DNA from 2 places in the Corallincola spongiicola genome. Region 1 is predicted to be linked to the other one. Evidence: predicted binding sites of a transcription regulator. Region 1 holds the regulator's gene; the other holds the start of a gene.
What was found. Region 1 encodes LexA, which represses DNA repair genes until DNA is damaged. Its sites were predicted from a motif close to TACTGTATNNNNATACAGTA; they were not measured.
Positions count from the first base shown of each region.

Region 2: a site for LexA is predicted at 10,170-10,189, ahead of dinB (DNA polymerase IV). Genes of this name have one in related genera too.

Region 1 covers NZ_SHLY01000003.1:357,305-369,358, forward strand. Annotated here, with positions in the region: gene plsB (glycerol-3-phosphate 1-O-acyltransferase PlsB) at 1-503, opposite strand, end outside; gene EXY25_RS11890 (PqiC family protein) at 584-1,168, opposite strand; gene EXY25_RS11895 (MlaD family protein) at 1,197-2,201, opposite strand; gene EXY25_RS11900 (ABC transporter ATP-binding protein) at 2,203-2,964, opposite strand; gene EXY25_RS11905 (MlaE family ABC transporter permease) at 2,961-4,094, opposite strand; gene lexA (transcriptional repressor LexA) at 4,287-4,919, shown strand; gene EXY25_RS11915 (hypothetical protein) at 4,916-5,443, shown strand; gene coxB (cytochrome c oxidase subunit II) at 5,847-6,941, shown strand; gene ctaD (cytochrome c oxidase subunit I) at 6,960-8,546, shown strand; gene EXY25_RS11930 (cytochrome c oxidase assembly protein) at 8,569-9,138, shown strand; gene EXY25_RS11935 (cytochrome c oxidase subunit 3) at 9,153-10,043, shown strand; gene EXY25_RS11940 (DUF2909 domain-containing protein) at 10,063-10,275, opposite strand; gene EXY25_RS11945 (SURF1 family protein) at 10,305-11,072, shown strand; gene EXY25_RS11950 (hypothetical protein) at 11,062-11,616, shown strand; gene EXY25_RS11955 (COX15/CtaA family protein) at 11,620-12,054, shown strand, end outside.
Region 2 covers NZ_SHLY01000002.1:986,770-998,823, forward strand. Annotated here, with positions in the region: gene EXY25_RS10075 (TRAP transporter small permease subunit) at 1-127, shown strand, start outside; gene EXY25_RS10080 (TRAP transporter large permease) at 127-1,518, shown strand; gene EXY25_RS10085 (TRAP transporter substrate-binding protein) at 1,532-2,644, shown strand; gene EXY25_RS10090 (Na(+)-translocating NADH-quinone reductase subunit A) at 2,943-4,286, shown strand; gene EXY25_RS10095 (NADH:ubiquinone reductase (Na(+)-transporting) subunit B) at 4,291-5,511, shown strand; gene EXY25_RS10100 (Na(+)-translocating NADH-quinone reductase subunit C) at 5,504-6,286, shown strand; gene EXY25_RS10105 (NADH:ubiquinone reductase (Na(+)-transporting) subunit D) at 6,279-6,911, shown strand; gene nqrE (NADH:ubiquinone reductase (Na(+)-transporting) subunit E) at 6,922-7,530, shown strand; gene nqrF (NADH:ubiquinone reductase (Na(+)-transporting) subunit F) at 7,572-8,795, shown strand; gene EXY25_RS10120 (FAD:protein FMN transferase) at 8,802-9,842, shown strand; gene nqrM ((Na+)-NQR maturation NqrM) at 9,847-10,071, shown strand; gene dinB (DNA polymerase IV) at 10,207-11,280, shown strand; gene EXY25_RS10135 (aminoacyl-histidine dipeptidase) at 11,362-12,054, opposite strand, start outside.

The sequences.
Region 1 (12,054 bases):
ATAAAGCTATCGCGCCCTAGCAACAGTACCAGCATCATTTTCCGGAACCAGTTAGGTGAGCTTTTATCGCCAAGCCCCGCGAGTAATGATGGTTTCTCTTTACCGGGCGCACGGCCCCAGTAAACCCCGGTTGGCACGATCTGTACATCGAGCTCGTCGCTACGCCGGTGCGCTTCCAAAATACCCAGTACCTGAGTACGGAACGGTAAGCCTGCATCGTCACTGTTTAGCCAACGGCTGGCCTTCTCCACGGAGATGACCCGAGATTGTTCGCGGCCATCAATTTGCAGCGGTTCAAATGGGTCTGGTAGGCCCAAAGCCTTACAGCGCCTCGCCAACGCCACTTTGTCGGTGTGGCTGTCATCTTTTAGTAGATAGACGATTGGCTTTTCCGGATCGAGCAGATGCTCTTCTACCGGACTTTCAGGGATAGGAGTGCCTTTCACCAACAGGCGGACAGGCAGTTCAAGCAGGGAGTGGAACCAACGCTTTCGCTCGGCCATAGTGATATTTCAACGAGTTATTTATTCCAGACTATTGGGCGGAAGATAGCAGAAAATCGTCCAGATAGCTTGCATCTGGATCATGACGGGTCCGTTGTTAATGCCTTCGCAATGGCTTCACTTAGTTCACTGATAAGCTGGCTAATGGCGTTCACTTGGCTCTCTGTTGTCGATTCTGCTGATGTGTTCAGGGCGAAGGTCTCGTAGCGTAACTCTTTATGGTCGCTCGACAGCAGTTGCCAACTACCTTCTAACCGGGCGATGCCTTGGCTATCACTGTCGAGCCTGTCTATTTTTATTCGCAGGGACGGCTGTGGAGCCACGCCGATGACACCGAAAGGGCGCAACTGAGAGCTGCCAGTGATAGTTTGCAGGTTTTTGAGCAGCACGATATTGATGTCGTTATCTAACTGACTGGCCCAGAGATCATGGTCACTGATCTGGTAGTTTACTGCTGTGCTTCGGGCAACCATCCCTTGACGTTGCAGATAGTCAGCGAGGTAGACAGGGCCAACGGTCAAAGCCAGATCAGGTGCCGGTACAGTTGCACTTTTAGCGTCGGCTGATAATAGATAGTAATCGGTCGGACCTGAGCTACTGCACCCACTGAGGCTGGTGCCAGCGAAAATGATTAAGGCCGTTATCCAAGACAAACGATTGCGCATAATGACTCCGGGGTGCATTGACCCTGTTTTATTTTCCAAATATTACTGCTTCGGGGCGACGTTGCAGGGTGTCTAACAAGCTGCGGGCACTTTTAAGCGTCGCATTGAGATTGTTCAAGCTTTGTTCCGCGCTGACCTTGAGTTGTGAATCATTATCGGCCAGTTGTTGATAGGTCAGCAGTGTGGCTTCGGCTTGCGCCAATGTCTGATCAATCTTGGCTAATGTTTCATTGCCTTGAGCGATAGTTTGCGCGCTGGTATCTACTAAGGCTTCGGCGCTTTGGCTGAGATGGGAAACACTCTTGGCTGTTTGTTGGAAATCCCCCAAGGTGACTTGCATCTGCTGGCTCAACGCCGGTAAGTCTTGGTTCAGGCGGGTTAACAGAGCGTTCAGCTGCACACTGGCCTCTTCCAAGCTGTCGACCCCACGATTAAACTTCGGGCTTTCAGTGATTCTCTTCACTTGTCCTAGCAACTCATTGAGATTATTTGCGATCTCATCCAAAGGCATCTTGGCTACTTTGCTCAAGGTGGACGACAGTGCCTGTCGAACCAGTTCCAGATCTGACGGTACTGTTGGGATTTGAGGGTAATTTAGGTCGGTCGGGTGCAACTCTCCTTGTTGTTCCGGCTCGTAGTCGATCTGCACCATCAGTCGGCCGGTCACCATACTTTGGGTGACCAGTTTGGCACGGATGCCGCGATTGGCGCGCTCCATATCTTTAGGTGCTACACCTTCAAAGAAGTTATCCAACAGCTCGGCACTGACATCCATCACGACTGGTACCAACAACTCACTGTTCTTGGCAGAATAATGGATACGAACGTCAACTACCTCGCCGATTTTTACCCCTTGAAATGAGACCGGTGAGCCTTTAGCCAGCCCTTGTACAGAGCCGCGGAATACCGTGACATAGCGGTCATGTTTTGAGAAAAATTGGTCGGAGCTGAACATGATGATGCCGATGACCATCAATGTGGCGGCAAAAATCACAAATATCCCTATGCGTGCTGCTGTCGCATTGTGTCCCATCTTAGTTGCTCTCCTTTAAATCGCCCCGGCGCAGAAACATTTGCACTCGATGGTCATCGCAATTTGCCAGTAATTCATTGGGATCCCCTTGAGCAATCATCGTTTTGGTTTCTGGATCGAGAAACACTGAGTTGGTGCCGATGGCAAAAATGCTGGCCAGCTCATGGGTCACCATTACGACGGTTGCGCCTAAACTGTCTCGTAACTGTAAGATTAAATCATCCAGCAGGCGGGCACTGATCGGGTCGAGTCCGGCTGAAGGCTCATCAAAAAACAGCACCTCTGGGTCTAATGCAATGGCGCGAGCCAGTGCTGCGCGCTTTGCCATCCCTCCGCTTATCTCTGAAGGATAGTATTTTTCATATCCCTCTAAGCCAACCAGAGTTAACTTTAGTGAAATAAGATCGCGAATATCTTTATGGGTGAGGTTGGTATAGGTCTCTAATGGTAATGCGATATTCTCTTCTAAGGTCATTGAGCTGATCAATGCCCCAGATTGATAGGTTACCCCAAATTTTTGGGTCATCGCTTGGCGTTGCTGCTCGTTACAACTCCACATTGCTTGGTCATTGAATAAGACTTCACCTTTGGCTGGGGTCAATAGACCGATCATATGTTTCATGAGTGTGCTTTTGCCGCAGCCGCTCCCCCCCATGATGATAAATATGTCGCCACCATCAATGGTGAAGTTGAGATCTTGTTGGATCACGCGATCGCCGTAGGCCATGGTGAGATCGCGTATTTCAATATGCTTTTGCTTCATATACCGATCAATGTTGTTGTAATGGTGACGATGGCGTCCACCACAATAATAAACACGATGGCCGATACCACAGAGCGGGTAGTTGCTTGCCCCACGGCCATTGCATTACGTCCGCAATTAATGCCATTCATACAGCCTGCAACAGCGATTACCAGTGCGAATAGCACACTTTTAAGTAAGCCAATAGCGAAGTGGCGTAACGGCACCGTGGTGGTCATCTGTTCCACAAATTGGGTGAATGAGATATCGAGCATTAACTGAGATACTAGCGCGCCACCAAGAATACCTAGCGCCATGGAAAAAACGGTAAGCAACGGCAGCATGATTAACAGCGCGATAAAGCGGGGGAGCACCAAAAATTCGATGGGTCTAAGACCCATGGTTGTGAGTGCGTCGATCTCTTCATTCACCTGCATGCTGCCCAACTGCGCGGCGTAACTCGCGCCTGTGCGGCCCGCCATAATAATCGCTGTCATCATCGCGCCCATTTCACGTGCCATACCCAGCGCAACAAGAGAGGCGACGAAGATAGATGCGCCGAACTGTTGTAACTGCACGGCGCCAACGAAGGCTAAGATCATGCCGATCAGGATGCTAATTAAGGCGACAATGCCAAAGGCAGCGGGACCGGCGTCATGCATACAGTCGTACACGTCCTTGGCACGTATCTCGGCTTTGCCGACGCAGAGTTTGCCAACGGCGCTGATCAGCGCGCCGATGAAACTGAAACTGACTAAGATGTTTTCCCAGCTCGCCAAGACCGAGTTACCTATGCGCTCAGCAAAGGTCGGCTGGTAAGTTGTTTGGTTTGGTCTATTGGCCGCATTAGATTGTGACTCTGCCAGCGCCAGAAGCTGCTGTGCGCCTTGAGGCAGGCGACTGACATCTACATGCAGTCGATGCGCTTTTGCATATTCACTGACACGGCGAATAAGCACCACCAGCGCACTGTTCCAGCAGCCAATGTCGGCGTCGACGAATATGAGCGTTTCATCTGGAGTGACTTTTGATTTTAGGGCTTGTAGTAGATCGTCAACCCGATGATCGCCACGGCGTAATACCCAGTCACCTGTCAACTCTAACAGCCAGCCAGTACCGTCATCAGTTCGCCTGATGTTCAGCTCATGCACGTCACTTTCACCTTGAAAAGCCCTACGTAATGTCCTTGAGTCTGCCGCAGATCCGCTATTTCTGCAAAATTCAAAGCGAATCAAGTTATTAATGTCACATAAAACAGTGATCAAAAAAACAGCAGTGATACTTGCCATGAATAAATACCTGTATATACTCACAGTATACTGTATGCAATCACAGGTATCTTTATGCGCCCATTAACACCACGACAAGCTGAAATTCTTGCGTTGATTAAAGACAATATTGAAGCGACAGGCATGCCGCCAACTCGTGCGGAAATTGCACGCCGATTGGGATTTAAGTCTGCTAATGCCGCGGAAGAGCACCTCAAAGCACTGGCCAAAAAAGGTTTAATAGAGATCTTGGCGGGAACATCACGGGGTATTCGCGTGATCCCACAGGCGGATGATGAAGCGGCTGCAAACGATGATGGCTTACCTCTGATTGGTCAAGTGGCTGCCGGTACGCCTATCTTGGCGCAAGAACATGTTGAGGCGCATTACAAAGTTGATCCAGCCATGTTCCGGCCATCTGCGGACTTCTTACTGCGAGTACACGGTGACAGTATGAAGGATATTGGCATCCTCGAAGGCGACCTGCTGGCTGTGCACAAGACTGCGACGGCGCAGAATGGGCAGGTGGTAGTCGCTCGGGTGGGTGATGATGAGGTGACAGTTAAGCGTTTTGAAAAGAATGGCAAAGATGTGCTGTTGCATGCTGAAAATGAAGCCTACAGCCCGATCAAAGTCGATCTGGGTGTAGAGAACCTGGCCATTGAAGGGCTGGCTGTTGGTATCATTCGTAATGGAGAGTGGTTATGAACCCATTTGAGACAATGAATCTGCATACTCGCCAAATGACTGGCTCATTGGTAGCTGCACCGCAGCCAAAGCTAACCGGCAACCGCCGCCCGCAAAATAAGTGGCAATCGCGAGCGCAGATTGTGCCGGTTGAAGGCCAGCAATCAGCACTGTTAGAGACAATCAAACGTAGTCAACAAGCCAACAAATGGGTGGTATTGGTGGCAGCCCCTGATAAGCAGGTGACGCGTTGGTTGGTGGAAAATGGTGTGTGCGCCGAGCGACTGTTGCAAGTCCACCCCAAAGATGAGCAAGGTGTGATGTGTGCCGTGACTCAAGGCTTAGGCTCTGCCACTTGTGGCTTGGTTATCGGCTGGACGGATCTACTTTCCGAAGCGCAGTGGCAGGCGTTAACCGCCGAAGCGGCTTGCTACGATACAAACAGTGTTTTGTTTCATCGCATGAATAACCGTTGCCATGCAGGTAGAGCATGGCAATCAGCACGGTCGAAAAATCAGATGTTCGCCAGTGTGTTGGTCCATTGATCCCCCACAGTTTCAATGTACTTTCCGAAGCCGCCGCAAGGCGGCTTTTTTTATACCTTTGAAAATCCTCCTAACACATTAGCTGCTAACTCTAGTTGCACAGACTTCATCACTCGTCAGGCTAAATATCACCATTTGGATGTGATTTAACCCGCAAACAGTTGGGCAGTTTGCTAACTTGCTCAAGTTTTTTGATTAATTTTTAGACGTATCGCTAATCGTGAACGATTCTTAATCAAGGCCTGATAGCTGCGACCGCGCCTATAAAAATTTAAATATGCGGTCTGTAGTGGCTACTGGGGTTTTGGGGTAAGCGCCTGTCGAACAGGTGTTTTTTGTAAGTGCGAGGAGAAGCCTCTTGATACGGATAGCCACACGCGTCGCGGCGGGGGCTGGCGCCCTATTGCCGTCATTTATCTCCGCCGAGGAGATGCCGCTAAATATGACTCAGGGTGTGACAGCCATTAGTCAGGACGTCTACCAGCTCCACATGACCATCTTCTACATCTGCTGCGTCATTGGCGTGCTTGTCTTCGGTGTGATGTTTTGGTCAATCATTCATCATCGCAAGTCCAAGGGAGTGAAACCGGCGCAGTTTCATGAAAGTACCAAGGTCGAGATCCTTTGGACTGCACTACCACTGCTTATTTTGGTTGGGATGGCGGTGCCAGCAACGCAAGTGTTGATCAATATGGAAGATACCACGGAAGCGGATGTCACCATTTTGGTGACGGGCTCGCAATGGAAGTGGCACTACAAGTATCTGGATGATGACGTTGAGTTTTATAGCCTGTTGGCGACACCCCGTGCCGAGATCGAAAACAAACTCGCCAAAACTGAAAACTACCTACTTGAGGTGGACCGCCCGCTAGTTCTGCCTATCGGTAAAAAAGTGCGTTTCTTAATGACTTCCGACGACGTTATTCACAGTTGGTGGGTGCCCGCTTTTGCGGTGAAAAAAGATGCTAATCCAGGTTTCATTAATGAAGCGTGGACCAGAATTGACGAAGCCGGCACATACCGAGGGCAGTGTGCGGAGCTGTGCGGGAAAGACCATGGTTTTATGCCGATCGTTGTGGTCGCCAAGCCGGAAGCAGAATACAACACTTGGTTGGCCACATTGAAAACCACCCAAGCTGAAGCGAAAGCGGAAGAGCAAAAACTGCTGGCCATGAGTATGAGCATGGAAGAGTTAATGGCTGAAGGCGAGCAAGTGTATATGACCTCTTGTGCGGCTTGCCATCAACCGAATGGTGAAGGTCTTGCTGGTGTGTTTCCTGGCTTGAAGGGCAGTCCTCTCACCATCGGCGATGTCGGTGCCCATATAGACATTGTTATCCACGGTAAAAAAGGTACGGCAATGCAGGCCTTTGCCAAACAGTTAACACTCAAACAGTTGGCCGCGGTGATCACCTACGAGCGTAACGCCTGGGGTAACAACACCGGTCAACTCGTTCAACCCGCTGATGTGGATGCCCGCATCAAAAGCGCAATCTAGCCAGAGGAGAGCTGAAAAATGAGCAGCGTAGCTGAGTCACTGCATGACGAACACCACGCGCATCACGCCCCCTCAGGTCTGAAGCGTTGGATCTTTACCACTAACCACAAAGACATAGGTAGCCTATATCTGTGGTTCAGTTTTGCCATGTTTTTGATCGGCGGCGCCATGGCGATGGTTATCCGTGCGGAACTGTTCCAGCCTGGTTTACAGTTGGTGGAGCCAAATTTCTTTAATCAGATGACCACAGTACACGGACTGATCATGGTATTTGGTGCCGTTATGCCGGCATTTACCGGGTTAGCCAATTGGCTCATCCCGATGATGATTGGCGCACCAGATATGGCGTTACCTCGCATGAATAACTGGAGCTTTTGGATCCTGCCCTTTGCGTTCAGCATGCTGCTGTTTTCGCTATTCACTGAAGGTGGCGGCCCCAATTTTGGTTGGACATTCTACGCCCCCTTATCAACCACCTATAGCCCAGAGAGTACCGCCCTGTTTGTGTTTGCAGTACACATCATGGGGATCAGCTCAATCATGGGGGCAATCAATGTCATTGTGACTATTGTGAATATGCGGGCGCCGGGGATGACCTGGATGAAGCTGCCACTGTTTGTTTGGACCTGGCTGATCACCGCTTTTCTATTAATTGCTGTGATGCCGGTGCTGGCAGGTGCTGTGACCATGGTGCTGACAGACAAGTATTTTGGCACCAGCTTTTTTGATGCCGCAGGCGGTGGTGACCCGGTCATGTTCCAACATATTTTCTGGTTCTTCGGCCACCCCGAAGTTTACATCATGATCTTGCCCGCCTTTGGCGTGGTGTCGTCGATTATCCCTGCCTTTAGTCGCAAACCATTATTTGGTTATGCCTCCATGGTTTATGCCACCGCTTCTATCGCTGTTTTGAGCTTTTTGGTGTGGGCCCACCATATGTTTACCACGGGTATGCCGCTGTTTGGCGAGCTGTTCTTTATGTATTGCACTATGTTGATCGCCGTGCCAACCGGAGTGAAAGTGTTTAATTGGGTGGCAACCATGTGGCGCGGAGCGTTGACCTTTGAAGTGCCGATGCTGTTCTCTATCGCGTTTGTGATCCTATTTACTATCGGTGGCTTCAGCGGTTTGATGCTGGCGATCACGCCGGTGGATTTTCAATACCATGACACCTACTTCGTGGTGGCGCATTTCCACTACGTGCTGGTAACCGGTGCCGTGTTTTCAATTATGGCGGCGGCGTACTACTGGCTACCGAAATGGACCGGTCATATGTATGACGAAGGGTTAGGTAAAGCGCATTTTTGGTGCTCGCTGATCTCTGTCAACGTGCTTTTTTTCCCGATGCACTTCTTAGGCCTTGCCGGGATGCCGCGACGCATTCCCGATTACGCACTGCAATTTGCTGACATCAATCAGATCGTATCAATTGGTGGCTTCGCTTTTGGCCTGTCGCAACTGATATTTCTCTATCTGGTGATTAAGTGCGTTAAAGGCGGTGAAAAAGCACCAGCGAAAGTTTGGGAAGGTGCGGAGGGGCTAGAGTGGACCATTCCATCGCCCGCGCCTTATCACACCTTTACTACGCCACCTGAGATCAAGTAGCGCAGCTGGCGCGGGAGCGATGATGAGCGAACAGAAAGCGGCTGTATCTCATAAACCTCTGCTTTGGCGTCTAGGATTTGCCGTGCTGGGGATGTTCGGTTTCGCCTTCGCTTTGGTGCCGTTATATGACGTGTTTTGCGACTTGACCGGACTCAATGGCCGTACCTCGGGTGAGGTCGCCGTGTATGACGGGCCAATCGTCGATACCAGTCGCTTAGTAACGATCGAGTTTATTGCCCGTACTCAAGGAAGTATGCCTTGGCGTTTTGAACCCGTTGTGCGCCGTATGGCAGTGCATCCGGGGGAGCTGCACATCGCTGAATTTGAGGTGCAGAACCTGACATCAACACAGATGGTGGGGCAGGCCGTACCCTCAGTGTCGCCAGGGACACTGGCCACCTATCTTAATAAAACAGAGTGTTTTTGCTTTAACCAGCAGCCGTTAGCAGCGGGAGAAACGAAGGCATTGCCACTGCGTTTCTTTATCGACAACGACATTCCCGACGATGTCACTACGCTCACGCTGTCCTATACCTTATTTGACATCACCGGATCACAAGCAGGCGGTGCATCAGCATCGACCAGCCGCTGAGCAGGGGGGGAGTTATGGCTTCAGAAACCACGCACACAGAAACACCCAGTTACTACGTCCCAGAGCAAAGTCCATGGCCGATCATTGGAGCGATAGCACTTTGTCTGATCGCCGTGGGCGCTGGCACCAGCGTGCAACAGATGGAAGCTGGTGGCGGCTGGGGGCAATGGGTCCTTTTTAGCGGCTTGTTGTTGCTGGTGATCATGTTGTTTGGCTGGTTTGGTAATGTCATTAACGAGTCGATGTCGGGGCTGTACAGTGCGCAAATGGATCGCTCGTTTCGCCAAGGCATGAGCTGGTTTATTTTTTCTGAAGTGATGTTCTTTTGTGCCTTCTTCGGTGCGCTGTTTTATGCCCGTATCTTTGCTGTGCCATGGCTCGGCGGTGACAGCAATAACGCCATGACCAATGCCATCTTGTGGCCGGAATTCGTTGCTCACTGGCCGTTGGTCAGTACACCGGACGGCACAACCACCGAGGCGATGGGGTGGGGCGGTCTGCCCCTGTACAATACCATTATCCTTCTGGTCTCATCGGTCACTTTGCATTTTGCCCATGTGGGTTTGGAGCAGAACAAACGTAAGCAATTGATTGGCCTGCTCGCGTTAACCGTGTTGTTGGGGATCGGCTTTCTGTTCTTACAGGTCGAAGAGTATATCCATGCCTATCAAGAGATGGGGCTGACATTGGATGCTGGTGTTTATGGCAACACCTTCTTCTTGCTTACCGGTTTCCATGGCATGCATGTGACGCTGGGCACCTTAATCCTGTTTATTTTGTTGCTGCGCATTCTTAAGGGGCACTTTACGCCAAAGCAACATTTTGGTTTTCAGGCTGGTGCATGGTACTGGCACTTTGTTGATGTGGTTTGGCTTTGCCTATTTGTATTTGTCTACATTTTGTAGCGCAGGGACTTTTTGCCGCTTAATAGGGGCGAGGGTTATGGGGAAGAATACCTGTTGCCATCAGCAGTAGGAGTAGCACCAGCACCACGGCTGAGTAAAGTACGCGCCGACCGAGATAATGGGACATGGGTTTATCGTTGTCTTGTCGCAACATAGAGAATAGGCCGCTAAACAGGTTAAACAGGATGATGCCAAGCAGTAATAGGATGATGCCTTTGGTGAGTAATAACATGACTGAGCGACCTTCATGGAGATGGGTAGATGATGCAGTTTGACCTGCCCGGCGGAGGGTATCAACTGCAGTTGTCCTGGTGGGTGCTGCTACTCGCCATCTTGCTGGCCGCGTTGTTATTGCGACTTGGCTTTTGGCAGCTATCCCGTGCCGAATTCAAACAATCACTCATTGCTACCGCAGAGAAAAGTGTCGAGGCGGGAGCGCGCCCGTTGGATAGTTTTGCTAATGACGCCGACATGGTCGGACAGACAGTAAAGGTCTCAGGGCGATTCCTCCTCGATCAGGTGATCTTGTTAGACAATCAAATATGGCAGAAGCGGGTGGGATATCAGGTGGTGCTGCCCCTCCAGCTAGCCCATAGTTCGCAGATCCAGTTGGTGAATATTGGCTTTGTACCGGCGCCGTTGCAACGGGCGGAGTTACCGGAGCTTGATCTGGCCGCTGTTGGTTTGCACGGTGAGCAGAGCATCCAAGGTCGGATTAAATCGCTGCAACAGCAGGTCATGGTGTTGAGTCAACAAACCATCGCGCAACATCCAAATTGGCCGTTGCGCCTGCAAACACTCGATATTGCTGCGCTGCAGCCACTATTTACCAACCCATTGCGTAGTGACCTGTTGCTGTTGGATCAGCAGTTACCTATCGGCTATCCACGAGAGTGGCCGGTTACCACGGTCTCGGTGGAAAAGCATCAGGCTTACGCGTTTCAATGGTTCAGCATGGCGTTAGTGTTTATCGCCATCATGTTGAGCGTCGGAGTAACAAAGACAGTAAGAGAGAGCCATGAGTCGTAGTACTAAAAATGTCGATAAAAAACCAAATCGCAAGCCGTTAATTGCCATCGTTGCCGCGTTTATTTTGCCGGTGGTCATCGCTTATCTGGTGCTCAATCAAGGTTGGTATCAAGGAGCCGTGCTGAACAAAGGCGAGCTGATCGCCAGCGGTGAAACCATCGATGAAAAAGGAGGGGGTGATGCAACCGGGGCATGGTTGGTTGTATTTACTGTTGACCGTCCTTGCCGCGAAAACTGCCAACAAGCGATCGATACGCTGCAAAATGTATGGCTGGCGTTGGGGCGGGAACAGCAGCGGGCGCAGCTGCGCGCCTTGGGTACTGGCCAACCCAGCAATTGGCAACTGCCGGTAGGCGTACCACTGCAGTTTGAGCAGGTCACCGCGATGGGTAAAAGCTACTTCTCCGACGCCTTTTATCTGGTGGATCCGCTTGGCAATTTGGTATTGCGCTACCCCTATGAAGATGGCGAGAGCTTGACCTTGCAGAGTCAGGCGTTACTGAAAGATCTGCGTAAGCTGATGAAAAATTCCAAAATAGGCTAATTAATGAAAGCCCTCGCGATCGTCTCAACCCTGTTAGCGCTGGTAGTGATCTCGCTCGGTGCCTATACCCGCTTGACTGACGCGGGCTTGGGTTGCCCTGATTGGCCCGGTTGCTACGGTCACTTGACGGTGCCGGCACAAGAGCAGGCCGAACAGTTACAAATAGCGTTTCCGGAACGCCCGCTGGAGCCGGAAAAAGCGTGGAACGAGATGATCCATCGTTACGTCGCCGGCGGGTTGGGCTTATTGGTGCTGGCCATGGCCATTCTGGCGTGGAAACAGCGTGATGGGCCGGTTGGTTTGCCAAGCTTACTGCTATTGCTGGTGATATTTCAGGCGGCATTAGGGATGTGGACGGTAACCATGAACCTGATGCCTGTTGTGGTGCTCGCTCATCTGCTGGGAGGCTTTGCGACCTTCTGTTTGTTATTGCTGCTG
Region 2 (12,054 bases), on a different contig from region 1:
ATCGGGGCTTTATCTGTTTAAATCTTTGCTATTAGTGTTGCCAACCTTGTTATACCTGCAAGGCGTTTCCTGGATCATTTCCGCGCTGGAATGTTTGTTTGGGCCGTCGCAGGGGAGAGAGCAATGATCGCTTACCTTCCCGCCTTACTGTTTGCTTTTCTTTGTTGTGTCTTAATGCTTGGCTATCCCGTTGCTTTTTCTCTCGCGGGATCGGCGTTGATATTTGCTTATATCGGCGCCTGGTTTGGCGTCATTGATGCCAGCTTTTTGTGGCTTCTGCCGAATCGACTGTTTGGCATTTTGAATAATCAGACGTTATTGGCTGTGCCCTTATTTGTATATATGGGGGTGATGTTAGAGAAGTCGCAATTGGCCGAGCAGCTCTTAGCGGCGATGAATCACTTGCTTAAACATGTCAACGGCGGGTTGGGTATGGCCGTCGTATTGGTTGGTATGTTGCTGGCGGCCAGTACCGGTATTGTTGGTGCTACTGTGGTAACCCTCGCCGTCCTGGCGTTACCTGGGATGCTAAATCGCGGTTATGGCCCCGCGCGTGCTGCCGGTATTGTGGCTGCAACCGGAACCTTGGGTCAGATCTTGCCACCGTCGATAGCCTTAGTGTTACTTGGCGACATGCTGTCATCTGCTTACCAGCAGGCACAATTAAAGCTAGGAGTGTTTAGTCCTAAAACAGTATCCGTTGGTGAGTTGTTTGCTGGCGCGCTGGTACCGGGTTTGATTCTGGTACTGTTGTATTTGGCGTATGTGCTTTTTGTGCCATGTAAGCAGGAGGCTCAAGAGGATCTCGAGCAACAGGAAACTGACAAGGTACTGGATTTAGCGACAGGAGCGGCGCTTGGTTGGCTTCTGTTCCGAGCTTTGGTGCCCACACTGTCACTGATTTTTGTGGTGTTAGGGTCAATATTGTTTGGCTTTGCAACACCGACAGAAGCTGCCGCCGTCGGCGCCTTTGGCGCTACCGTGTTAGCCGCGGTGCAGGGGCGATTAAATCTACATACCCTAAGAGAGGTGGGGCGCAGTAGTCTGCATGTCACCTCCATGGTGTTTATGATATTGATCGGTGCAGCCCTTTTTTCATTGGTGTTTTACGCCTTGGGTGGTGAAACCCTAGTTCATCAATGGTTCCACTCTTTGCCCGGTGGCCCGATAGCCGCCATGGCAGTGGTGATGTTGCTGATCTTCTTACTCGGTTTCATTCTCGATTTCATTGAGATCACATTTGTTGTTGTGCCGATCGTGGGTCCTGTGTTGTTGGCAATGGGGATTGATCCCGTTTGGCTCGGAGTGATGATAGCGGTGAATTTGCAAACATCGTTTCTAACCCCGCCCTTCGGTTTTGCTCTTTTTTACCTCCGTGGCGCGGCCCCTGACAGCATCAAGACATCTGATATCTATCGCGGGGTGGTGCCATTCATCGGCTTGCAGTTGTTGATGTTACTGCTGTTGGCTTGTTGGCCAGCTTTAGCGACTTGGCTCCCTAGTGTTCTTTACTCTTAATTTGAGGCAATTCATGACATCTCGCTGGTTGATTCCTGTGACAGCTTTTTCTCTGTTGTTAAGTGGCTGTTTTCCGCCCAGTTCACAGCAGCATCTTGTTGATCGCGAGAGTGATGACGGGACTGTGGTTGCGGCAACCCAATATGAATGGAAGTTGGTGACATCCTGGCCAAAGAACTTTCCTGGTTTAGGTATGGCACCGGAAAAATTTGCTGTGCTGGTGAATGAGATGAGCCAAGGGCGTTTGCAAGTGACTGTGTACGGAGCTAATCAGCTAGTGCCGGGCTTTCAAGTGTTTGATGCGGTCTCTTCTGGCAGTGTCGAGATGGGGCACAGCGCCGCTTATTATTGGAAGGGTAAGGTACCCGCAGCGCAGTTTTTTACCAGCATACCATTTGGTCTTACAGCCCAAGAGATGAATGGCTATCTCCATCATGGTGGTGGATTGGCGTTATGGGAGGAGCTATATGCGCCGTTTGATTTACTGCCTATGGCCGGCGGGAATACGGGTGTGCAGATGGGGGGCTGGTTTAACAAAGAGATCAACAGTGTTGATGATCTGAAAGGGTTAAAGATGCGCCTGCCAGGCATTGGCGGTGAGGTATTGCAGCGACTAGGCGGCGTGCCGGTTAGCTTGCCTGGTGGAGAGCTGTTTACTGCTCTGCAGACGGGCGCTATTGATGCCACCGAGTGGGTCGGCCCGTCGAATGATCTCGCATTTGGCTTTAATGAAGCTGCTGAATATTATTACTATCCGGGTTGGCATGAGCCGGGATCGAGCCTGGAGTTTTTGATTAATAAAGCAGCTTTCGATGCCTTACCTAATGATCTACAGGTGATCGTTCGCGCAGCGGCTCGTGTTGTGAATCACGATATGCTGGATGAATATACCGTCAGAAATATCATTGCGTTGCAAACGTTGCAGGAAAAAGGCGTAAAGATCCGTCGATTTCCTGACGAAGTGCTGAATGCACTACAACAAGTCACTGATCAGGTGATGGCTGAACAGGCAGCTGCCGACGCTGATATAGCACGTATCTATACTCACTTTCAGCACTACACCCAAGGCGTTCGTGCTTACCACGCAATTACCGAGAAGGCCTATTTAGAAGTCCACTATCCATAGGTTTATATGCGTTAATGATTTGAAAGTGAGCAGGCGATGGTTTTTTTATCGCTAAATATCCCAATTTCTTGCTGGATACTTTTTAACCAATTGTTTTCTCGTCTAAACTCTGCAGTTAATCACCAATTCGCCATAGCTTGCGGTGTATGAATGATGTTAAAATCCGCCGGATTTACTGTTTGCCATGTGCAAGCCGACAGGATCTGGGTAGGTTTTCCTACCTTGTCTGTGGTGGGTGCAGGCAGGTAGTTCTATACGCTCAGTTATAAATCCCGTTAAACTTTAGTGTGTTAAGGCTATGATAAAAATTAAAAAAGGACTAAATGTTCCTATAGCCGGCGTTCCTTCGCAGGAAATCCATGACGGTCCTGGTATTACCAGGGTCGCCGTGCTCGGGGAGGAGTACGTCGGTATGCGTCCTACTATGCGTGTTCGCGTTGGCGATCAGGTAAAGAAAGGCGATGCTCTGTTTGAAGATAAAAAGAACCCAGGTGTAATCTTTACCGCCCCGGCAACGGGTGAAGTGGTAGAGGTGAACCGGGGAGCGCAACGTGTGCTGCAATCCGTCGTGATCCGAGTCGAAGGTGATGAAGCGGTGCAGTTTGCCAGTTATCCTGTCAATGATTTGGCCACCCTGGCGCGTGACAAAGTGGTCGAAAACCTGGTTCAATCAGGTCTTTGGACGGCACTACGTACGCGTCCGTTTAGTAAGGCTCCTGCCATAGATAGTGCACCTCGCTCTATTTTTGTCACCGCCATAGACACTAATCCGCTGGCAGCTGATTCCAGTTTGGTGATCGCTGAAGCCGCTGATGATTTCGCTAACGGGTTAAAAGTGCTCAGCCGCCTTACTGAAGGTAAGCTGTTCCTTTGTAAGAAATCTGATGCATCTATCCCCGCAGTGGATGTTGAGCGTTTAGAACAGCATGATTTTGCTGGACCACATCCTGCGGGACTCGTGGGTACGCATATCCACATGCTAGATCCTGTTGGCCCAACTAAGATGGTTTGGCATATTGGCTATCAAGATGTGATTGCGATTGGTCAGTTATTTACCAGCGGAGAGCTCCCTGTTGACCGAGTGGTCGCCTTGGCTGGTCCGCAGGCAAAACAGCCTCGTTTGGTGCGCACACGTATGGGTGCCGCGATGGATGAGCTCGTTGCTGGCGAAACCAAAGAGGGTTACAACCGCGTTATATCTGGCTCTGTGCTAAGTGGCACTCATGCCCACGGCCCACAAGGTTACTTGGGACGTTTCCACAACCAAGTCACAATCTTGCTTGAAGGCTACGAAAAAGAGTTTATCGGCTGGTTACTGCCGGGCTCTGATAAGTTCTCGCTCACTCGCGCGTTTCTTGGCCATTTAGCGCCGAAGAAGCTGTTTAATTTCACCACCTCTACTGGAGGAAGTGATCGCGCCATGGTGCCAATCGGTAACTATGAGAGAGTGATGCCGCTAGATATCCTTCCAACACTGTTGTTACGAGATCTGATCTCCGGCGATACAGACAGTGCCCAGCAGTTAGGCTGCTTAGAGTTGGATGAAGAAGATCTGGCGCTTTGTACTGTGGTTTGTCCTGGTAAGTATGAGTACGGCTCAATCTTACGTGAGTGTCTGACCACCATTGAGCGGGAGGGCTGATCTGATGGGCCTTAAGAGTTTCTTCGAAAGTATCGAACCGTCGTTTGAGAAAGGCGGCAAGTATGAGAAGTATTACGCCCTGTTTGAAGCGGCGTATACCATCTTTTATACACCAGGTCTGGTGACCAAAAAGAACACCCATGTTCGTGACAATATTGATTTGAAGCGAATGATGATCACGGTTTACTTGGCACTTTGGCCAGCGCTGTTTTACGGCATGTTTAATATTGGCGACCAAGCCTCTGCGGCACTGGCTGCCGGTTACGCGTTGCCTGACTCTTGGCAAGTGGGCATTTTCCACATGTTGGGTGGCGATTTAGGCGCTGCTGCAGGTTGGGGCAGCAAGATGCTGTATGGCGCTTGTTATTTCCTACCTATTTATGCTGTCGCTTTTGGTGTTGGTGGCTTCTGGGAAGTTTTGTTTGCCAGTATCCGTAAACACGAAATTAACGAAGGGTTCTTCGTTACTTCTATCTTATTTGCGTTGATCGTTCCGCCTAGCTTGCCACTCTGGCAGGCAGCCTTAGGTATCACCTTTGGTGTGGTGATTGCGAAAGAGGTGTTTGGTGGTACCGGTCGCAACTTCCTCAACCCAGCGTTAGCTGGTCGAGCGTTTTTATTCTTTGCTTATCCGGCGCAGATATCTGGCGATGCGGTTTGGACCGCTGTTGATGGTTTTTCTGGTGCAACCGCCCTTAGCCAGTGGGCTGCTGGTGGTCAGGAAGCGTTGCAACATGTAACCACGGGAGAAGCGTTGACCTGGTTGGATGCTTTCTTTGGTAACCTTCAGGGCTCTATTGGTGAAGTATCAACAGCCATGCTACTGATTGGTGGCGCCATTATCATCTATGCTCGCATTGCTTCTTGGCGCATTGTCGGCGGTGTCATGATAGGCATGGTCGCAACGGCTTACCTGTTCAATTTCATCGGCAGTGAAAGCAACCCTTTATTTAACATGCCTTGGTACTGGCACTTGGTTGTTGGCGGATTTGCTATCGGCATGCTGTTTATGGCGACCGATCCCGTATCGGCTTCATTCACTAATCAGGGACGCTGGGCATACGGCATCTTGATTGGTGTGATGGTGGTGATGATCCGCGTGGTCAACCCTGCTTTCCCTGAAGGTATGATGCTGGCGATTTTGTTCGCTAACCTGTTCGCTCCTTTGTTCGACCACTTTGTGGTGCAGGCAAATATCAAACGGAGGCTTGCGCGTAATGTCTAAAGGTAACGATTCCATTGGCAAAACGTTGTTTGTCGTTATTGCTTTGTGTTTGGTCTGTAGTTTGGTGGTGTCGACTGCCGCGGTAGGTTTAAAGCCTAAGCAGGAAGAGAATCGAGCACTGGACAAACAGCGCAATATTTTACGTGCTGCGGGCTTGTTGACTCCAGGTGCAAATGTCGGCGAGGTATTTGCTCGCTCCATCGAAGCTCGTGTTATCAACCTCGATACCGGTGAGTATCTGTCTGATATCGATGGCAACACCTTTGATCAACGTAAAGCAGCTAAAGATCCTGCTGCTAGCGTCAAGCTGACAGCTGAGGATGACCTTGCGTCGATCCGTCGTCGTGCCAATGATGCCAGTGTTTACTTAGCCAAGAATGAACAAGGTGAAGTAACGTCGGTGATATTACCTGTTCATGGTTATGGCTTATGGTCGACTATGTATGCGTTTGTCGCTATTGCCCCTGACGCTAATACCATTGAATCTCTGGTTTATTACGATCATGGTGAAACTCCAGGCTTGGGTGGCGAAATTGAGAACCCTGCTTGGGCTGGTCAATGGCAAGGTAAAAAGTTGTTTGACGACCAATGGCAACCGGCGATCAAGATCGTTAAAGGCGGCGCTGCCCCTGGTAGCGAATATCAGGTAGACGGTCTGTCTGGTGCAACCTTAACCAGCAACGGCGTCCAGCACACATTTGATTTTTGGTTGGGTCAAAAAGGCTTTGGTCCTTATCTGGCCAAGCTTCGTCAAGGAGGCCTGAACAATGGCTAACGTTAAAGAGATGAAGCAGGTTCTGTTTGGTCCTGTCTTTGCTAATAACCCCATTGCATTGCAAGTATTGGGTGTTTGCTCCGCCTTGGCGGTGACCAGTAAGCTGGAAACTGCGCTTATTATGTCTCTGGCATTGACTGCGGTAACTGCATTCTCCAACTTGTTTGTATCCGTTATTCGGAATCACATTCCATCAAGTGTGCGGATCATCGTACAGATGACCATCATTGCTTCACTGGTGATTGTTGTTGACCAAATTCTCAAGGCATATGCTTATGATGTGGCGAAACAGTTATCGGTGTTTGTTGGTTTGATCATCACCAACTGTATTGTGATGGGACGTGCTGAAGCCTACGCCATGAAGAGTCCGCCATTGATGAGCTTCCTTGATGGTATCGGTAATGGTTTGGGGTACTCCTTCATTTTGATTGCCGTTGGTGGGGTCCGTGAATTGCTGGGCTCCGGTAGCTTGTTGGGCTTTGAGATCATGCCGTTAATCAACAATGGTGGCTGGTATCAGGCGAACGGTTTATTACTGTTGCCACCTTCCGCGTTCTTCATTATCGGTTTGATCATCTGGGCTATCCGGGTATTCAAGCCTGAACAGGTCGAAGCGAAGGACTGAGGTAAGCAAAATGGAACATTATATTAGTTTAATGGTTCGTGCCGTTTTCGTTGAAAATATGGCACTCGCATTCTTCTTGGGAATGTGTACTTTCCTCGCCGTCTCGAAAAAGGTGAAAACTTCATTGGGCCTTGGCGTGGCAGTGATTGTGGTGCTGACCATCGCAGTTCCTGTAAATAATCTGATTTATAACTTTGTGTTGGCTGAAGGGGCGCTCGCATGGGCTGGTCTACCTGAAGCCGATTTGAGCTTTTTGGGTTTTATCACCTATATCGGTGTGATTGCAGCCCTGGTTCAGATCTTGGAGATGTTGCTGGATAAATACTTCCCGCCACTCTATAACGCACTAGGGATCTTCCTGCCGTTGATTACTGTGAACTGTGCCATTTTTGGTGGCGTGATGTTCATGGTAGAGCGCGATTACAATTTCACTGAATCTGTGGTTTACGGCTTCGGTAGTGGTGTGGGTTGGGCGCTGGCTATTACTGCGCTTGCTGGCATTCGTGAAAAAATGAAGTATTCGGACGTACCCGATGGGTTACGTGGGTTGGGGATCACCTTTATCACTGTTGGCTTGATGGCGTTGGGCTTTATGTCCTTCTCTGGTGTTCAACTCTAAGTCACATAGCGTGACGGTGATAAGTTACTAAGGAAAAGACGATGGAAATTGTTCTTGGCGTAAGTATGTTCACGCTAATCGTCTTGGCGCTGGTGTTTGTGATCCTGTTTGCCAAGTCGAAACTGGTTAGTTCTGGGGATGTGGTCATCTCCATTAATGACGACCCAGATAAAAGTATTACCGCTGCCGCTGGCGGCAAGTTGCTCAATGTGCTGGCTGATTCCGGCATCTTCATCTCATCTGCTTGTGGTGGTGGTGGCTCATGTGGTCAGTGCCGAGTGGATATTCATGATGGTGGTGGAGATATCTTGCCAACAGAGCTTGACCATATCACTAAGCGGGAAGCCAAACATGGCTGTCGTTTGGCTTGTCAGGTCAATGTGAAGCAGGACATGAAGATTGAGCTGGAAGAGGAAGTTTTCGGTATTAAGAAGTGGGAGTGCGAGGTTATCTCTAATGATAACAAAGCGACTTTCATTAAAGAGCTGAAGCTAAAAATTCCTGACGGTGAAAGCGTACCTTTCCGTGCCGGTGGTTATATTCAGATCGAAGCCCCTGCACACCACGTGAAGTACAAAGACTTCGAAGTGGATGAAGAGTATCGTGGTGACTGGGAGCGTTTTGGCTTCTTCAACCTCGAATCTAAGGTTGATGAAGAGACCATCCGCGCCTATTCAATGGCGAACTATCCGGAAGAGTTTGGCATCATTATGCTAAACGTGCGTATTGCTACGCCACCGCCAAATAACCCAAGTGCGCCGTGCGGTAAGATGTCATCATTCATCTTTAACTTGAAAGCGGGCGATAAGGTCACTATTTCAGGTCCATTTGGTGAGTTCTTCGCTAAAGAGACTGAGAACGAAATGGTATTTGTTGGTGGTGGTGCGGGTATGGCACCTATGCGCAGCCATATCTTCGATCAGCTACGTCGCCTTGATTCGAAGCGTAAGATGAGCTTCTGGTATGGTGCTCGCTCTAAGCGCGAAATGTTCTATGTGGAAGATTTCGATATGCTGCAGAAAGAGCATCCGAACTTCCAGTGGCATGTCGCTCTGTCAGATCCGCAGCCTGAAGATAATTGGGATGGGTATACAGGTTTTATTCATAACGTATTGTTTGAAAATTACCTGCGAGACCATGAAGCTCCTGAAGATTGTGAGTATTACATGTGTGGTCCTCCAGTTATGAACGCTGCTGTGATTAACATGCTCAAAGATCTGGGTGTTGAGGATGAAAATATCCTGCTTGATGATTTTGGTGGTTAAATAGGAATGCCTATTCAATCACTAACAAAATGGCTGGCCCTGTTTGGGCTGGCCTTTTTTATCTCAGCTTGCGGTCCAAGTCATACGCCACCTGAAGCGGTGCGTTTGGCTGGCAGTACCATGGGCACCTTTTACCACATCACTTTGGTCGTGGATAACCCGCTCCAGGATACCGCTGCGTTACAGAAGCAGATCGATCAGCGCCTTGAGTTAGTTAACGATCAGATGTCGACCTATCGGCAAGACTCTGAGCTGAGTCGATTCAATCAGTACCAGGGACTTCAGCCATTCACCGTATCTGCAGCCACAAGCGAGGTGGTGAAGGAAGCATTGCGCCTTGGTGAACAGACCAAGGGGGCGCTAGACGTCACCATTGGTCCGTTGGTCAATCTGTGGGGGTTTGGCCCCCAGGCCAGACCGGAAGAGACGCCAACTGCTGCTGAAATAGCAGAGGCGAAAGCGCGAATGGGTTATCAGCAGTTAACCGTGACCGCAGCACACTCACTGCAAAAATCGGCAGTGGATCTCTATGTTGATCTATCCGCTATCGCTAAAGGCTATGGTGTGGATAGCGTTGCTGACCTGCTTGATAGTTTGGGTTATAGAAACTACTTGGTTGAGGTGGGTGGCGAGTTACGTACCCGTGGCGATAATCTGCAAGGTAACAAGTGGCGTATTGCCGTTGAAAAGCCTGATACCCAGTCACGTATGGTACAACGCATCATCGAGCCGGGTGATAATGCGGTTGCTACGTCTGGTGACTATCGAAACTATTTTGAAGACGGTGGTATCCGTTATTCTCATACCATCGATCCCGAAACTGGCCACCCGATTAATCATCGTTTGGTCTCGGCGACAGTGATCGCTCCAAGTTGTATGACCGCAGATGGGTTGGCTACGGCTTTGATGGTGATGGGGCCAGAAAAAGGTCGTTTGTTTGCCGAGCAGCATCAGTTACCCGTATTGATGATCGTAAAGACGGATGATGGCTTTGTGGAGTACACTAGCCCAAGTTTTGAGCAGTACTTGGCGTCCCAAGGATCTTAGTATTATGACTGTGTTTTTACTTACCTTTGGCTTGTTATTAACCGTTGTTGCAGCAATGGCCATTGGTTACCTATTGCAACGTAAGAAGATCGCTGGCAGTTGTGGTGGTATCGCAGCTTTGGGGATGGATAAAGTCTGTGATTGCCCTGAGCCCTGTGAGAAGCGCAGGAAGCGGGAAGCGAAAGAGGAACGACGTCGCGAAATGCTCGAGAAGCACCGGATTATCTAATAGCGATTAATAGCTGTTCGATTAAAGCACCTGCGGGTGCTTTTTTATTTTTAATAGTTTTTATATTGCGCACTGGAGTAAACCTAGACTAACTATTATACTGTTTTTATATACAGTGCTTAATGTTTAAATGAAATGGCGAAGTCAACACCGCAAAGAAAGATCATTCATATCGATATGGATTGTTTTTATGCCGCCGTTGAGATGCGAGATAATCCGCAATGGCGAGATAAGCCGATAGCGGTTGGTGGTCAATCTGATCGCCGAGGGGTGATCGCCACTTGTAACTATAGCGCCCGTCGCTTTGGTGTGCGCTCTGCGATGGCTACGGCGACGGCATTACGTCAGTGCCCTAATCTGATTCTGGTAAAGCCTCGTTTTGATGCCTATAAGTCGGTTTCCCGGCAGATCCAGAGTATCTTTCAACGTTATACCAACCTTATCGAGCCTTTATCTCTGGATGAGGCTTATTTAGATGTGACTCATTGCCAAGCACACCATGGCAGTGCGACGCTGATTGCTGAAGCTATCCGCACTGAGATCGTCAATGAAACGGGGTTAACAGCCTCGGCCGGAGTTGCTCCTAATAAATTTATTGCCAAAATAGCCAGCGACGAGAACAAGCCCAATGGCATCTGTATTGTTCCACCTGATGGGGTGGAGGCGTTTGTTGCCGCGTTGCCGTTGCGCAAGATCCCGGGAGTCGGGCCGGTAACCGAGCAACGGTTGGCAGATATGGGATTGAGAACTACGGCGGATTGTCGAGAAAAAAGCGTGGATGAAATAGTGCAGCTAGTCGGTCGATTTGGCGAAGCTTTATGGCAAAGAAGCTTTGGTATAGATAACCGCCCGGTGGATGGAACTCATGTGCGTCGCTCAGTTGGTGTCGAAACAACATTGAGTAAAGATATATCTACTTTTCAACAGTGTCAGGAGGTTGCGGCCAATCTGCTACCTGAACTGCTACAACGCTTAGATAAACATGATCCCAAACGCCAGATCCATAAACAGGGTGTGAAGCTAAAGTTTGATGACTTTCAACAAACCACGGTTGAACAAACCACGTCGCAAGTGAGACAGAGCTTGTATCTTGATCTACTGAAGAAGGCTTATGCACGGGCGGAAGGCAGAGGGATCCGTTTAGTAGGGCTCAATATTGGTTTACCGGAAGTGAAAGAAGGTGCCAAACAGTTACAGTTTGAGTGGTGATGCTGGTGACTCTGTATGCCTTAACTATTAATAGGGCTGGGAATAATCCAAGCCCTATTTGTGTGCCTTAGGGGGCAGAGGTTAGGCCGCAGGGATCGCTGCAAGTACACCTTTGAGCAGTGTCCAATAGTCATCAACACTGGCTATTTCTACTTTCTCATCTGGCGAGTGAGGGAAGCGAATAGTTGGTCCAATGGATACCATATCCCAATCAGGGTAAGCCGCTTTAAACAGGCCGCATTCGAGACCTGCGTGGATCACCATGATGTTTGGCAGTTTGCCAAATAGCGCTTGGTAGGTTTCACGTACCGTGGTCATGGCAATAGAGTTGGTATCCGGCTCCCATCCAGGGTAAGCACCATCAAAACTAACGCTGGCACCGCTGAGTTCGGCGATTGCTGCGTGTTGCTCAGCAATTTGCTGGCGGCCAGTATCGTTAAGCGAACGTATTAGGCATTGCACAGAGACCGTATCTGCCTCTGTCCGAACAACGCCTAGGTTGGTTGAGGTTTCTACCACGCCTTCAATGCTATCACTCATACGAACCACGCCATGGGGCAGCGCGCAAAGTAAATTTATCAGTTGTTGGCTACTGGTCTGAGACAGTGGCACAGTGTCGCTGCTCACTCGGCTGACGGCGAGGCTCATGGTCGGTTCTTTTACTGATAACAGCTGTTGATGCTGACGGAAAAAAGCCTCTGCCTTAGCTTGTATCTCATCCTGCTCTGTAGCGAACACCCAAAGTTCACAATCTGCTTCACGGGCGATGGCGTT